One region of the Salinispirillum marinum genome, then DNA from elsewhere that is predicted to be linked to it. Evidence: predicted binding sites of a transcription regulator. Region 1 holds the regulator's gene; the other holds the start of a gene.
The links. The regulator sigma-54, encoded in region 1, starts transcription at its own class of promoters, with help from an activator protein. The targets are predictions, from matches to a motif close to TGGCACNNNNNTTGCTNT.
Positions count from the first base shown of each region.

Region 2: glnK (P-II family nitrogen regulator) is a predicted target of sigma-54. The motif match lies at 5,074-5,091, and genes of this name have one in related genera.

Region 1 is NZ_JBHSAL010000001.1:40,230-47,697, reverse strand. It holds gene ACFOSD_RS00245 (ChrR family anti-sigma-E factor) at 1-53, opposite strand, end outside; gene ACFOSD_RS00240 (sigma-70 family RNA polymerase sigma factor) at 46-618, opposite strand; gene yjgA (ribosome biogenesis factor YjgA) at 712-1,257, opposite strand; gene ACFOSD_RS00230 (HPr family phosphocarrier protein) at 1,263-1,532, opposite strand; gene rapZ (RNase adapter RapZ) at 1,529-2,389, opposite strand; gene ACFOSD_RS00220 (PTS sugar transporter subunit IIA) at 2,408-2,860, opposite strand; gene hpf (ribosome hibernation-promoting factor, HPF/YfiA family) at 2,867-3,172, opposite strand; gene ACFOSD_RS00210 (RNA polymerase factor sigma-54) at 3,296-4,804, opposite strand; gene lptB (LPS export ABC transporter ATP-binding protein) at 4,883-5,611, opposite strand; gene lptA (lipopolysaccharide transport periplasmic protein LptA) at 5,565-6,122, opposite strand; gene lptC (LPS export ABC transporter periplasmic protein LptC) at 6,085-6,639, opposite strand; gene ACFOSD_RS00190 (KpsF/GutQ family sugar-phosphate isomerase) at 6,639-7,468, opposite strand, start outside.
Region 2 is NZ_JBHSAL010000001.1:809,535-817,002, reverse strand. It holds gene rpoZ (DNA-directed RNA polymerase subunit omega) at 1-36, shown strand, start outside; gene spoT (bifunctional GTP diphosphokinase/guanosine-3',5'-bis pyrophosphate 3'-pyrophosphohydrolase) at 207-2,330, shown strand; gene glnK (P-II family nitrogen regulator) at 2,412-2,750, opposite strand; gene ACFOSD_RS03840 (response regulator) at 2,807-3,169, opposite strand; gene ACFOSD_RS03835 (ammonium transporter) at 3,312-4,559, opposite strand; gene glnK (P-II family nitrogen regulator) at 4,584-4,922, opposite strand; gene ACFOSD_RS03825 (accessory factor UbiK family protein) at 5,321-5,569, shown strand; gene ACFOSD_RS03820 (response regulator) at 5,566-7,468, opposite strand, start outside.

The DNA of each region.
Region 1 (7,468 bases):
TGGCCCGCTACGTACTCGGTCAACACGTCTAATTCTGGGTGAAATTTACTCATAGCCTTCTACCTCCAATCCGACGCGCAACTTCTTCAGCGCCAGTCGGATACGCGACTTGACCGTGCCCAAAGGCAAGTCAAGCTCGTCTGCTGCTTCTTGATGGGATTTGTCTTCCAAAAATACCTTGCCAATGACCTGGCGTTGCTCAATGGGCAGTCGGCCAATACCCATGCGAATATGACGCTCTACCGTCGACTGCTCAACCCAATCACTGCCATCACCTTCCGTATGCGGTTCGTTCCACATATCGTCCGAGTCTAAATGCCCCTGATGCTTGGTTTGTCGCCGAAGTAAATCAACTCGCAGGTTCCGGGCTATGGTAAAGACCCAGGTGGTTGCCGAGGCTTTTTCGCGGTCAAACAAATGCGCTTTGCGCCACAGGTTGGTCATCGTTTCTTGCACCAGTTCATCTGCCAACTGGTCGCCCATCATGGTCAGCCCGGAGGAGCGGGCGTAACCTTTAATTTGCGGTGCAAAATGGCGAAAGAGTTTGGCGAATGCATCTCGGCTTTGATTACCGGCGATAAGTTCCAGGCAATCAGCCCATTCGTCTGGTGTTGTCACAGTGGCCTTGCCTATGGAGGTCATGGGGTTAGCTCGCATGATCAAACAAATCCTAGGAATTTGACAGGGTTACGAGCCGACATTTACGTTGGATCACAGCGTGGGTTGAATTTCTTCTCGCAAGACTTGAAACAATTTGCGCCGGTGTTTGAACTGGCTGGCCGAGGTGTGGGGCTCATGCGCAGTTTGTTCTGCTTCTTGCTGAGCATTGCGGACCAACTGACGCAAATGTTGACGGTCGGCATGGGGAAAGGCATCAAAAAAGCGGGCTACGGCATCCGGATCTTCGATGAGTTCGGCACGCCACCGTTCACATAGGACGGTCAACTGAAGATGCACTTCGCTGCTGGGATCATTGAAATCGAGTGCTTTTTCGATGGCCTCGACGTCGGCATCTCGCATCAAACGGCCAATGTATTGCAATTGACGGCGTTTGGCTTCATGGCTTTTCAGGCGCTGTGACTCAAGCAACGCTAGCAAAAGAGATTCTTCAAGCGGAAACTCGCGCAATTTTTCCGCCGAAAGTTCAAGGAGGCGATTACCCACCGCTTGCAAACGTTCCATCTCGCGTTTGAGTTCCGATTTGGAAACTATTTCGATGTCGTTGTCTTCAACAACCATCTTTTTTTTACGCGCCATCTCGGTTATTCACCTTCTTCAAAATAATTATCGATTAATGCTTTTATGGCATCGTATGCGGCTTGCTCGTCGTCCCCTGACACCTCCAGGGTCAATTCTGTGCCTTTGCTGGCGGCCAACATCATGATGGACATGATGTTGCGCGCGTCCGAACGGCGGCCGTCTTTTTCCAGTATGACACTGCTGGAAAACTGCATGGCCAGCTTATTTAACTTGGCTGAAGCCCGCGCATGCAGACCCAATTTGTTGATGATGGTAATGGGTTCTCTGATCATGACAGCGTGGACTTCAACTCCCTGTGGCGTAATTGAACGGAGGTGTAACGGGGCCGGTAAATTTGGGCCAATTGTTGCGCGACATAGACCGAGCGGTGTTGGCCGCCGGTGCAGCCAATGGCAATCGTCAGGTAGGCCCGGTTGTTGGCGGCATAGCAAGGCAGCCAGCGATCCAGATAGCTGCGGATGCTGTCGATCATATCGCTCACATCCGGTTCCTTATGCAAAAATTTCTGAACCGGCTCGTCCAAGCCGGAATACTTGCGCAGTGCCGGGTCCCAATAGGGATTGGGTAAGCAGCGCACGTCGTAAATCAGGTCGGCATCGTGCGGTGTGCCATGCTTAAAGCCGAATGACATAAACAACAACGCCATTTCCTGACGCGAGGTACCTGCGACGCGCGTTTTTATCTGATCGCGTAGCTCGTAAATCGACAGCCCCGTCGTATCAATGTTCAGGTGGGCCATGTTTACGATGGTGTCGAGCAGGGCGCGTTCACCGTGGATGGCTTCTTGTAACGAGGTGTCGTCGCCGGTGAGTGGGTGCTTACGTCGGGTTTCAGAGAACCTTTTGTGTAAGGTCACTTCGTCGGCGTCTAAATAGACGATGTCTAGGTTTATGGTGTCCGGTAATTGCGCAACGATCTGTGGGAACTGACGCAACGCCTTGGTGGCGTTTCGCGCATCAATGCAGACGGCCACTTTTTGGTTAATGTTCCCTTGCAGCATTTCATTCGCCAATTCCGGCAACATGGTAATCGGCAGGTTATCGATGCAGGTATAACCGACATCTTCCAATACGTTCAGTGCGGTACTTTTACCGGAGCCGGAGCGTCCGCTGATAACGATGAGATCCATGTTGATGCTTCCGCAGGCTTATTCGGCGATGAACGCCGCGTAAAAGGCATGAGCATCCGGCGCCTGACGCATGGCCTTTAAGCGCGCGTCATCATTGAAGCGTTCAGCAACGCGAGACAGCAATTGTAGATGTTCCGTACGGGCTTCTTGCGGCACGATCAAGGTGAATACGATGTCGACCGGCTTCTGGTCGAGGGCATCAAATTCAATGGGCTCTTCGAGCTTTACCAGCAAACCGAAGGGGGCAGCGCAGTTTTCCAGCCGACAGTGAGGAATGGCTACGCCATTACCAAACCCGGTGGAACCGAGGCGCTCTCGCTCGATCAGGCTGTTAAACAAGGCATCCGCATCAAATTCCGGTTGCAAGGTGACGACATGATCGCTGATGAGTTGTAGGGTCTTCTTTTTGCTCTGGCTCGGCGCACCCCAAAGGGTGCGCTCCAGACTAACGACGTCGTTAAGGTTTGGCATAAAAAATTAGCGACCGTTCCCGTGCAGGCGATCTACGGTCTTTTCCTTGTGTTTGAGAAGTTGTCGGTCCAGCTTGTCGACCATCAGGTCAATCGCTGCATACATGTCTTCGTGCTCGGCGTCGGCAAACAGTTGACCCCCTTTGATGTGCAGGGTGGTCTCTGCCTTTTGTCGTTGTTTCTCTATGCTGAGCGTGGTTTGTACGATGCTGATTTGATCGAAATGTCGCTCCAATCGATCCAGTTTGGTGGTGACGTACTCGCGCAGTGGGTCGGTTAATTCTACATGATGGCCACTGATGTTTATTTGCATAGGATAACTCCTTCTCGCGAATGACAGGTCGTTAGGACAACGACCCCAAAAAAACGCTTTGTCTCTATGTAATAAGTGTAGCTGACTTTCGTTTCAAGTGATTGATCTGGATTAATGTTTTATTTACACAAGGGTCTTGCGTTCATTCGACGGCGGAATGTTCATGGCCTCACGGTATTTGGCAATGGTCCGGCGCGCTACATTGATCCCTTGATCTTTTAATAGGGTAGCAATTTTACTGTCACTGAGCGGCTTTTTGGTGTTTTCCGCACTGACCAACTTTTTAATCAACGCACGAATAGCGGTAGAGGAACACTCGCCACCGCTGTTGGTGCTGACGTGGCTGGAAAAGAAGTACTTCAGCTCGAAAATACCCCGTGGGGTATGCATGAATTTTTGTGTGGTGACCCGCGAAATCGTTGATTCATGCATTTCAACGGCTTGGGCGATGTCATGGAGAACCAACGGTTTCATGGCTTCTTCGCCGTATTCTAGAAACCCGCGCTGATGCTCAACGATTTGCGTGGCGACCTTGAGTAACGTTTCATTGCGGCTTTGCAGGCTTTTAATGAACCATTTGGCTTCTTGCAGGTTGTCTTTGATGTAATTGTTGTCTGCGCTGTTGTCGGCGCGCTTGATCATTGAGGCGTAACCGCTGTTAACACGTAAGCGAGGCGCAATTTCCGGGTTAAGTTCGACCAGCCAACGGCTGTGTTCGAGGTCTTTGCGCACGATGACGTCAGGAATCACATATTCCGATTCGTGGTTGGATATGCTGGTGCCGGGCCTTGGATTGGTTTGTTGGATCAACACCATGGCGTCGCGCAATTGCTCTTCCTTTATTCGCATCTTGCGCAGAATTTGCGGAAAATCTTTACTCGCCAGCAGGTCGGCGTAGTCCGTCACCAAACGAATCGCTTCTTTGAGCAGCGGGGTGTCGGCCGGTAGTTGGCGCAGCTGTATAGAAATGCATTCGCTGAGATTCTGCGCGCACACGCCGGTCGGCTCAAATTGTTGTAGCCGATGCAGTACCGCCATCATTTCGTCCATTTCCAGTGGGTCACCGTCTTGACCAAGCTCTTCTTCAAGTCCTTCAAAGATGTCTTCAATGGGTGAACACAACAGGCCGCTCGGCTCCACTGAATCGATGATGGCCGTCGCAATGATTCGGTCCCGTTCATTCATCGGGGTAAGATTCAACTGCCACATCAAATGATCGTATAAATTGTCATCCGCGACCGACTGATTTTCAAAGTTGTAGTCATCATCGCCGCTGGGCATAGAAGCGCTGGTGGGGGCGTGTTGGTAGATGTCATCCCAATTGCTGTCGACCGAGAGTTCATCGGGAATTTGTTCGTTCCACAGATCTTCTATTTGCGGGTCGTCGGCTTTATCGTTGCTGCTGACGGTAATCGATTGATCATCGGATTGACTGTTGGCGTCGTTTGCGGGCGCATGCTCATGATCCGCTTCATGTTCGTCAGCCACTTCTAATAGTGGGTTCGAGTCGAGCGCTTCTTGGATCTCTTGTTGTAAGTCCAGAGTGGATAGTTGCAATAATCGAATGGCTTGTTGCAGTTGAGGCGTCATCGTCAACTGCTGGCCCATTTTTAGCTGCAAACTGGTCTTCATGTCGCTCCTGATACTACCCGACGCGGCTCAGTGTTGGCCGCGAACTGTCTAAAAATAACCCGGGAAAAGGGTTTCACATTAAAGGCGGAAGTGTTCGCCGAGGTAAACCTCACGAACCTTTTGGTTGGCAAGTATATCGTTTGCGCCGCCCTCTGCAATAATAGTACCACCTCCGACGATATAAGCACGCGCACAAATGTCTAAAGTTTCTCTGACGTTGTGATCCGTGATCAAGACACCGATGCCTTTATCGCGTAATTGGTACACGATGTCCTTAATATCCGAGACGGAAATGGGGTCTACCCCGGCAAAGGGCTCGTCCAGCAGAATGAAGTCGGGCTCGGACGCTAACGCCCGGGCAATCTCAACGCGTCGTCGCTCACCGCCGGAAAGCGCGATGCCCAAGCTGTCGCGGATGTGCGTAATATTGAATTCTTCGAGTAGGGACTCCATTTTGCGATGGCGATCGGCTTTCGACAGTTCTTTGCGCAACTCCAGCACGGCCATGATGTTTTGTGCCACGGTCAGCTTGCGAAAAACCGAGGCCTCTTGCGGCAAGTAACCGACACCAAGCTGTGCCCGCTTGTGCATGGGCAGACCGGTCAGCGAGCGATCATCCAATAAAATGTCACCGGCATCATTGGCAACGAGGCCAACAATCATATAAAAACAGGTGGTTTTACCTGCACCGTTTGGCCCCAGCAAACCAACCACTTCGCCCGTGTTGACATAGAGTGATACGTCCGTGACGACACGGCGTTTACCGTATGTTTTGGCAAGATGCCGGGCGATCAGCTGTTTGGCCATTCTCTTCCTCATTGGTTAAGCACATGGAGACGCGTTCACCTTCACTGCCGTCCGGGGCGCGAAAGTTTGATTCAAAATCATCCGTTTCCTGGTTGTAGCGAATGTAATGTGCTGTCGCGATGTTGCGGCCCTGTTGCAGACGAGCACTGCCCTGTGCGGTAATCACGCCGGTTTCCGCATCGTAGGTCACCGTTTGGCCTTCCAAGCGGGTGATGGGTTCATCAAGGTCAAATTGGTCGGCTACCCAAGCCGGTTCGGTTCCCGACGCTACCAGGCGGGAAATTTCATTATTGTCATTGCGATAGACCACCACCTCTTGCCCTTCAATGTGCAGCGTGCCTTGGGTAATGACCACATTGCCCGTATACGTCATGACGTTAGCGCGTAAATTTCCCTGGTTGCGATCGGCCACAATATCGATGGGCAGGTCGCGGTCACCGGGAACGGCGTAGATGGCGCTGCTCAGCAACAGACTACTGATCAGGACGGAACGTTGAACGAACGTGCTCATGCAGGTCGAACTCCATGGTTTCAAGGTTCAAGGTCATGCCAATGGCATCCGTGTTCATGCGTTCTCCTTGGCGAATATTGACCGCTTGCTCGGTGGTCGCCAGTTGAGACGCTGTGTCATATTGCAGTTGTTCTGTGTGAATGACCAGCGGTGTTGGGTGGTCCGGGTCGTTGGTTACCACAACATTCCCGGTTAACAGCCAATGTTGCCCTTGCTGTACTCGGGCGGTGTCAGCCGTCAAATGGTTAGGTGGAGTGCCTGCAGCGCGGACTATGGGTTGCGTGAGCCATAATTCGTCATTGGCGGAATAGTATTCTGCAGCGCTGGCCGTGAGTGTGGAAACCCATGTGCCATCAGCCTTTACGGTAACGCGCTCAATACCTTGCATGCGCAATTGTGGGAGGGCGGCGCTCTCTTCCGTGACGACAGGGGCCAAAGGGGTGGTGCGCGCTGACCACCATAACCCGAGCACACTGAGCCCGATGGCCAGTAACGGAAGGCCCCAGCGCCAAGCCACTACGCCACTCCGGCGCGCAGCAAATCATGCATGTGAACGATGCCAATGGGTTCATGATTGCTGTCGATAACAACCAGTGCGGTGATCTGTGCTTGCTCCATCACATACAATGCCTCCGCCGCCAACGCACCCGGCCCGATGGTTTTTCCGCCGCGATGCATAACATCGGTCACACGTGCGGCTTTAAGGTCAATATCGCGTTCGAAGGTGCGACGTAAGTCGCCGTCGGTGTACACGCCCAACAGTTGATTCTGATCATCGATGACCGTGGTCATGCCCAGGCCTTTTTGGGTCATTTCCAACAAGGCGTCAGAGACACTGGCGGTGGGGGCAACTTTGGGAATGCGGTCGCCGGTTTGCATGATGTTTTCAACCTTCAGCAACAGTCGCTTACCCAAGCTGCCGCCGGGGTGGGAGAAGGCGAAATCTTCGGCCGAAAAACCGCGCGATTCCAGCAGGGCAATGGCGAGGGCATCCCCCAGCACCAGCGCTGTTGTGGTGCTGGACGTGGGGGCTAAATTTAACGGGCAGGCTTCAATGTCGACGCCGCTGTCCAACATGGCGTCGGCTTCTTGGCCAAGCGTAGATTCGGCTTGCCCCGTAATGGCGATCACCGGTATACCCAGTCGTTTAATCGCTGGCAGTAACGAAATGATTTCGTTGGTTTCACCGCTGTTTGATAGCGCAATAATGGTGTCATCCCGCGTTATCATGCCCAAGTCGCCGTGGCTGGCTTCCCCTGGGTGCATAAAAAAAGCCGGTGTGCCAGTACTGGCCAGTGTAGCTGCAATCTTATTGCCGATATGACCTGACTTGCCCATGCCAGTGA
Region 2 (7,468 bases), 770 kb from region 1:
GTTGATGAAATCATGAGTACGCCAGAGCGCGACTGATCTCGTCAATGCGTGAAGAGAACGCCGAAGTCACGGATGTGCCTTCGGCGTTTTTGTTTTTATTGAACAATAAAGCCTAATAGTAAACGTTAATCACCACGATACGGTTGTATTCGTTGTGTACCTTTCACTAGAATCTATACAAACACCCTCATTACTGGATGTGCCGCGTGCCCACCATAGACGCTTTGGCCAATCGCCTTCAAAGTTACCTGTCACCGGAAAAAATCAATCGGGTGAAGCGGGCGTATTATTTTGCCGAGCAAGCGCACCAGGGCCAGAAGCGCGCCAGCGATGAACCCTATATCATTCACCCCCTGGCCGTAGCCAATGTGCTGGCCAAAATGCACATGGACCATCAAAGTTTGATGGCCGCCATGTTGCACGACGTGTTAGAAGACACCCCGATGACCCGTGAAGCCATGGCGCGGCAGTTCGGGGATGGTGTGGCCGATTTGGTGGACGGGGTCAGTAAGCTCACGCACTTGGAATTTGAAGATAAGCGCCATGAAATGGCGGAAAACTTTCAGAAAATGGCCATGGCCATGGCGAAAGACTTGCGGGTCATTCTGGTTAAACTTGCTGACCGCTTACATAACATGCGCACCTTGGGGCCGTTACGGCCCGATAAAAAGCGCCGCATTGCGCAAGAAACGCTTGATATCTATGCCCCCATCGCCCAGCGCTTAGGTATTAATGACATTCGCGTGGAATTAGAAAACCTCTCCTTTGCCGCCATATACCCCATGCGCGCGCGCAGTATTTCTGCGGCCATTACCAAGGTGCGTGGTAATCGCCGGGAGGTGGTGGAGCAAATTCAAGCTGCGCTGCATAAGCGGTTAGAAGAATTTACCCTATCGGGAGCTCAGGTCTACGGGCGTGAAAAACACCTGTACAGCATCTATCAGAAGATGAAGGAGCAGCATAAGCCCTTTAAAGACATCATGGACGTGTACGCTTTCCGCATCGTCACCGACTCTGTAGAAGACTGTTACAAAGCCTTGGGTGCGGTACACAGCCTGTTTAACCCCGTGTTCAAACGCTTCAAAGACTACATCGCCGTGCCCAAGGTAAACGGCTATCAGAGTTTGCACACCACCGTGATTGGGTACAACGGCATGCACATAGAGGTGCAGATTCGGACGCATGACATGGATGCCATGGCGAACCATGGTATCGCCGCGCACTGGCTGTACAAAGAAAATGATTCCGATAACCCCACTCCGGCCCAAGCGCGCGCGCGACGTTGGATTAACGGGCTATTAGAGATTCAACAGCAAGCCAACAGCAGCATTGAATTCATCGAGCATGTGAAGATCGACCTGTTCCCCGACGAAATCTACGTGTTCACGCCCAAAGGCCGCATTATGGAGTTGCCGAAAGGGGCGACGCCGGTGGACTTTGCCTACGCCGTGCATACCGATGTAGGCAATAGCTGTGTTGGGTGCTTGGTAAACCGAAAATACTGGCCGCTGAGCCAACCGCTGGAAAGTGGCGACTCGGTGAAAATCATCACCGCCAAATCCGCCCACCCGAACACCGCTTGGTTAAATTTCGTAGTAACCGGCAAAGCCAAAAGCGCCATTCGGCATTATTTGAAAACCATCCATCAGGCCGAATCGGAAGACATCGGGCGCAAGCTCCTAGCCAAAGCCATGGGGCAGTTTGAACTGGATATCAACGCGATCAGCGATGAGCAATGGCAAGCCTTATTGGACGATCTGGCCGTCCCCACGCTGACCGACTTGTTCAGTGATGTGGGCATGGGTATTCGACTCGGTTTTGTGGTGGCGCAGCGCTTGGCCCAGCAAGTCCGGCACGATGAAAACGTCACTGCCAGTGGCAAAGCTTCCGCCGTGGCCCTGCGCGGCACGGAAAAACTGATTCTGAATTACGCCAAATGCTGCGCGCCGATACCGGGCGACCCTATTGTGGGCGTGATCAGCAAAGGCAAGGGGCTGGTCATTCACCGCGAAACCTGTAAAAACATTGCTGACATTCGGGACGATCAACAACGCTGCGTGCATCTGGAATGGGACGATGACATGGGCGGCGACTTCCATGCCGAACTGCGCATCATCGTGCACAGCCAGCGCGGCGTGCTCGCTAATGTCGCCTCCGCGATTGCCAACGCCGCTTCAAACATCGACTCCGTGCACATGGAGGAGAAAGATGCCTCCGTCAGCCAGATTTTGGTCAGTGTCAGTGTCAATAACCGCGTGCACCTCGCTAACGTGATGCGCCGCGTGCGCCGCTTACCGGAAGTGGTGCGGGTATATCGGGTGTTGCGGTAGGATAATGTTTCAGGGAATTACGTAGCGGTCTATGAGTACACGCGGCTTTGCAGCCGCGCTTTTTATCCCATCAACCGTTGCTTACAGCGCATCCTCGTCGGTTTCGCCAGTACGAATTCGCACCACTTGTTCCAATTGGCTAACCCAAATCTTTCCGTCGCCAATCTTACCCGTGTTCGCCGCCTTGGTGATGGCTTCCAATACGGAATCCAATACGGCATCACTGACGGCGATTTCTACTTTCACTTTCGGCAGAAAATCGACTACGTATTCCGCGCCCCGGTAAAGTTCGGTGTGGCCTTTCTGGCGACCAAAGCCTTTTACTTCGGTAACGGTAATGCCTTGCACACCCATATCGGACAGTGATTCACGAACGTCGTCCAGTTTAAAAGGTTTGATGATGGCGGTGACCAGTTTCATAGCGTACTCCTGCGAAGAACAATAATGACGAGTTGATTGAACAATAGCACTTGGGCTTAGCTTAGCCAACGTTGCAATGTGCTGACGAACTGCGTTATGTCAATGGGATGGGTAATCCAAGCATCGATTCCGGCCGCGATACCCGCCGGTATATCGATATCATCCGCGTGGGCGGCCAACGCGATGATGGCGTGTTCGTACTGATGACGTTCGCGCATCCGTTGGGCGGTGACGATACCGCCTTGGGCGGGAATGTTTTGGCTCAACAGGATGGCGTCTGGTTGGTCGCCTGCACCCAGCAATGCCAGAGCCGCTTCGCCGGTGGCAACACTGTGGCTGCGGTGCCCCATCATGTGTAGCTGTTCGGCAATGAATTCAACGGTTAACGCATGGTCGTCGACGATGAGGACGGTGGCCACGAAATACTCCTAGCAACGGATAAGCGGCGCCAAATTAGCCTGAAAGGCAATGAACGCCCGCTTGGAGAGTGTAGCAGGAACCGAACGGCAGGCCACAAAAAAGGCACCCGAAGGTGCCTTTTGATCACACGTATACACGTGATTATTTGTTGGTGAACTCAGGATAAGCGTGCAAGCCGCATTCCGCCATGTCGACGCCATCGTACTCTTCTTCTTCAGTGACCCGAATACCCATGATGGCTTTCAGGATGAACCAGACGATCAAGGATGTTACGAAGACCCAAACGAAGATGGTCAACAGGCCGCCCAACTGGCCCATGAAGCTGGCACCGCTGAAGCAAACCGCCATCACACCCCAGATACCGACGACGCCGTGTACAGAGATGGCACCGACCGGATCGTCGATTTTCAGTTTGTCTAAGGTCAGGATAGAGAAGACCACCAATACACCGCCTACCGCACCGATCAGGGTAGCAACCAAGGCAGAAGACCATTGTGGGCCTGCGGTAATGGCAACCAAACCAGCCAATGCACCGTTCAGCAACATCGTCAAATCCGCTTTCTTGAACAGGAGCTTGGAAACGATCAGCGCTGCAATGGCACCACCGGAAGCGGCCATGTTGGTGTTCACGAATACGTTAGCGACTTCGTTCGCCACGTCGATGCCACCCAGCTTCAGGGTAGAACCACCGTTGAAACCGAACCAACCCATCCACAGGATGAAGGTACCCAGTGTTGCCAACGGCAGGTTTGCACCAGGAATCGCGTTGATTTCACCTTTGGCGCCGTATTTGCCTTTACGAGGACCCAGTACCAATACACCCGCCAAAGCTGCAGCAGCACCGGCCATGTGTACAATGCCTGAACCCGCGTAGTCGGAATAGTTCAGTTCGAACATACCGAATACAGAGTTACCATTCCAAGTCCACCCACCCTGCATGGGGTAGATGACGCCAGTCATGACAACGGCGAAGGCTAAGAAAGCCCACAACTTCATACGCTCAGCAACAGCACCTGACACGATGGACATGGCCGTGGCAACGAACACCACTTGGAAGAAGAAGTCGGAAGCGCCTGAGTATTCACCCATGTCCGCAAAACCGGATTCTGCAGAGGCGGCCAATACGGCTGCAGCGTCGGCAGGGCCAACGGTGCCGTTCAGGAACCAGCCGCCGCCGTACATGATGTCATAACCGACGATCATGTACATGACGCTGGCGATGGCGAACAGCGAAAAGTTCTTGGTCAGAATTTCGGTGGTGTTTTTCGACCGAACCAGACCCGATTCCAGCATGGCAAAGCCTGCTGCCATCCACATAACCAGAGCGCCACACACCAAGAAGTAGAAGGTGTCCATGGCGTACTGGAGTTCAAAAATATAATTCATCATTTCCATGGTAAGTACTCCTGACCCTTAAATGGCGTCGTTGCCGGTTTCACCGGTACGAATACGAATGGTTTGTTCAAGCGCCGACACAAAGATCTTGCCGTCGCCGATTTTGCCGGTATTGGCAGCCTTGGTAATGGCTTCCAGCACCTGATCCAGTGATTCGCTGGCAACAGCGATTTCTACTTTCACTTTCGGCAGGAAGTCGACTACGTATTCAGCACCCCGATACAGTTCAGTGTGCCCTTTCTGGCGGCCAAAACCCTTCACTTCTGTCACGGTGATGCCTTGCACACCGATGTCAGACAGGGCTTCACGTACATCGTCAAGCTTGAATGGCTTGATAATCGCAGTGACAAGTTTCATAGGACCCTTCTCCGTTTCACTGTTTGATTGCATACTCGGTTGAGCATGGTGTTCTAAAATGCTCCAAGCGATTGGGTTGAGGTCGGCGTGGCTGATACACTGATCGAACGCGGACCCCAGTCCGGACATGTGAGCATGTCTCAGGGTGTCTAAAGCACCGGCTGTGCCAACTTTGTCAAAGTGCCGTAAAATCAGGGCGCGTGAGGCTAAAAGGGGTGCGGGCAGGGGTTTTGCGCACCTATATGGTGCGCAAAGTTTGATCAGTGCGCGATGATGGTGCTTTATTTGTGAATGCTGTGCATCTGCGATCTACCATGGCGTGCTTTGGTGCGTCTTGTGGGTTGGCAGGTTCATTATCGGTGCGTGGCTCGGAGTCCGCACTAACTGAGGAGGGTGTAATGATGGGCCGGAATGATTTTAAGTCGCACTTGATGGCGGGTTTAACACAAGCGTTAAATCAAGGGCAGGTTTTGCGGGAAGGTGTCGAAGACAATGTTCAGGCATTGCTGCAAGCGCAGTTGGCGAAAATGGACGTGGTCACACGTGAAGAGTTTGAAACACAGCAAGTCATGCTGCGCAAAGCACAAGCGCAGTTAGAGGCACTGCAGGCACAAGTGGACGATTTGCTGAACGCTGACCGTGCTTAGAGCGTATGTTCTAAGGTGGTTGGAGCGTCGATGTTTTCTAAATAACGTTCCAGCTCGTGGCGCAGGGCGTGGGCTCTGAGGGGTTTGGTCAGGTAGCGGTGCATGCCGGCAGCAAGCGCGCGATCAATATGTTCGCGCATGGCGTGTGCGCTCAACCCGATGATCCAAGGTGTTCTTCCCTGGCGTGCCACCAATTGTCGCGTCGCTTCGTAGCCATCCATTAGTGGCATTTCACAATCCATAAAAACAAGGTCATAAGCTGTCTCTGTGCATTGGCTGAGGGCATCAAGACCATTCTCGGCCCAGTCAGGCCGAATGTTATAACGCGCTAACATGCCGTGTAGAACGCGATGATTGACCTGGTTATCTTCGACAATCAACACCTTTAGGTGTGCCAAATCCAAGGCGGGCAGGGTGTCTGTGTTGGATACCGGTAATTTTGGCGCGACCTGCTGCGTCACCAGGGCATCGGTCAGCTCATTTAAGGTAAATGGTTTGTGTAGGTAGGATAGGCGCTGAAATAAGGACTCCGATAAGTCAACGGGCAAATGCCGGGCGTGACCGCTGAGCACGACATGTAAGTCTGGATAGCGTGCCACCGCCCAAAGGGCAAGGTCGTGCCCCGCTTCGCCGGGCAGGCGTTCATCCACCACCAAGGCATCAAAACGTTGCTCCAGTGCGGCGCGCGTTTCAAGGCTGTTATGGGTGTGGGTGATGGTCCAGCCATAGCGTGTTGTCAATTCAGGTGTAATGTCGGCAAAGCCGGTAAAACGCGAAGCCACAAGCACGCGCAAGGTACTTTTTTCCGGACCGGGCAGCGCCTGCGGAGTGGCATCCGGTAGGGTAAATACGAATTCACTGCCGTCGCCCAATACACTGTGAAATGAAATTTCGCCACCCCACAGGGCAACCAGCCGCTTGACAATGGCGAGGCCCAGCCCAGTGCCGCCGTAGCGCCGGGTGATGGATGCGTCGGCTTGCTGAAAGGCATTAAATAAACCCGCGCGCTTGTCCGGTGCGATGCCGATGCCAGTATCTTTCACCCGAAACCGCAAGGTTAAACCCTGCTGATTGGCGGTGTTGGCAACCGGTTCCACAAACACCATAACGTAGCCATGGGTGGTGAATTTACAGGCATTACCCAGCAAGTTAATTAATACTTGGCGCAGCCGTGTTGGGTCGGCATGAATCCGTGCTGGTACGCGTGGATCTCGCCAGGCAGATAGGAAATAAGCTTTGTCTTGCGCGGTTTTATTAAACAGCTTAAGGCACTGATCTAGCAGCGGGTCTAATTCGACGGTCGTCGGCTCCAAGGCCACGCGGTCTGCTTCGAGCTTGGAGTAATCCAATATTTCATTCAATAAGGTCGTTAACAGTTCACCACTGTCGCGCAGCACTTTGAGGTGTTCGCGTTGTGCTGGGTTTAGCGGTGTCTCCTCCAATAAGTCGGCCATGCCGATGATGCCATTCATGGGGGTGCGGATTTCGTGGCTCATATTCGCCAGGAATTCCGTTTTCGTTTGCGCGGCATGCTCGGCGCTTTGGCGGGCTTGAATGAGAGCGCTTTCGTGTTCTTTTTGTTCTGTGATGTCGAAAAATAAACCGGAAAACCGCACCGGCCCGGCGGTTCCTTGAACCACATAACCCACTTGCTGAATGGTGCGTACGGAATTGTCCGTACGGCAAATCCGGTATTCCAAATCCAGTGTTTGGTCTTGGCTGACGGCGGCTTGGATCTGCTCTAGGGCGCTGGCTCGGTCATCCGGGTGCACCAATGCCTCCCATTGTTCTGCTTCAATCCATCGGCCTTCATGGCCTAGCCCGAACAGGCGCATGGTTTGTGCGTCCCAATAGGTGCGCCGCTCCAGCAGGAGTTGGTCAAACGTACCCGCCCCCGCT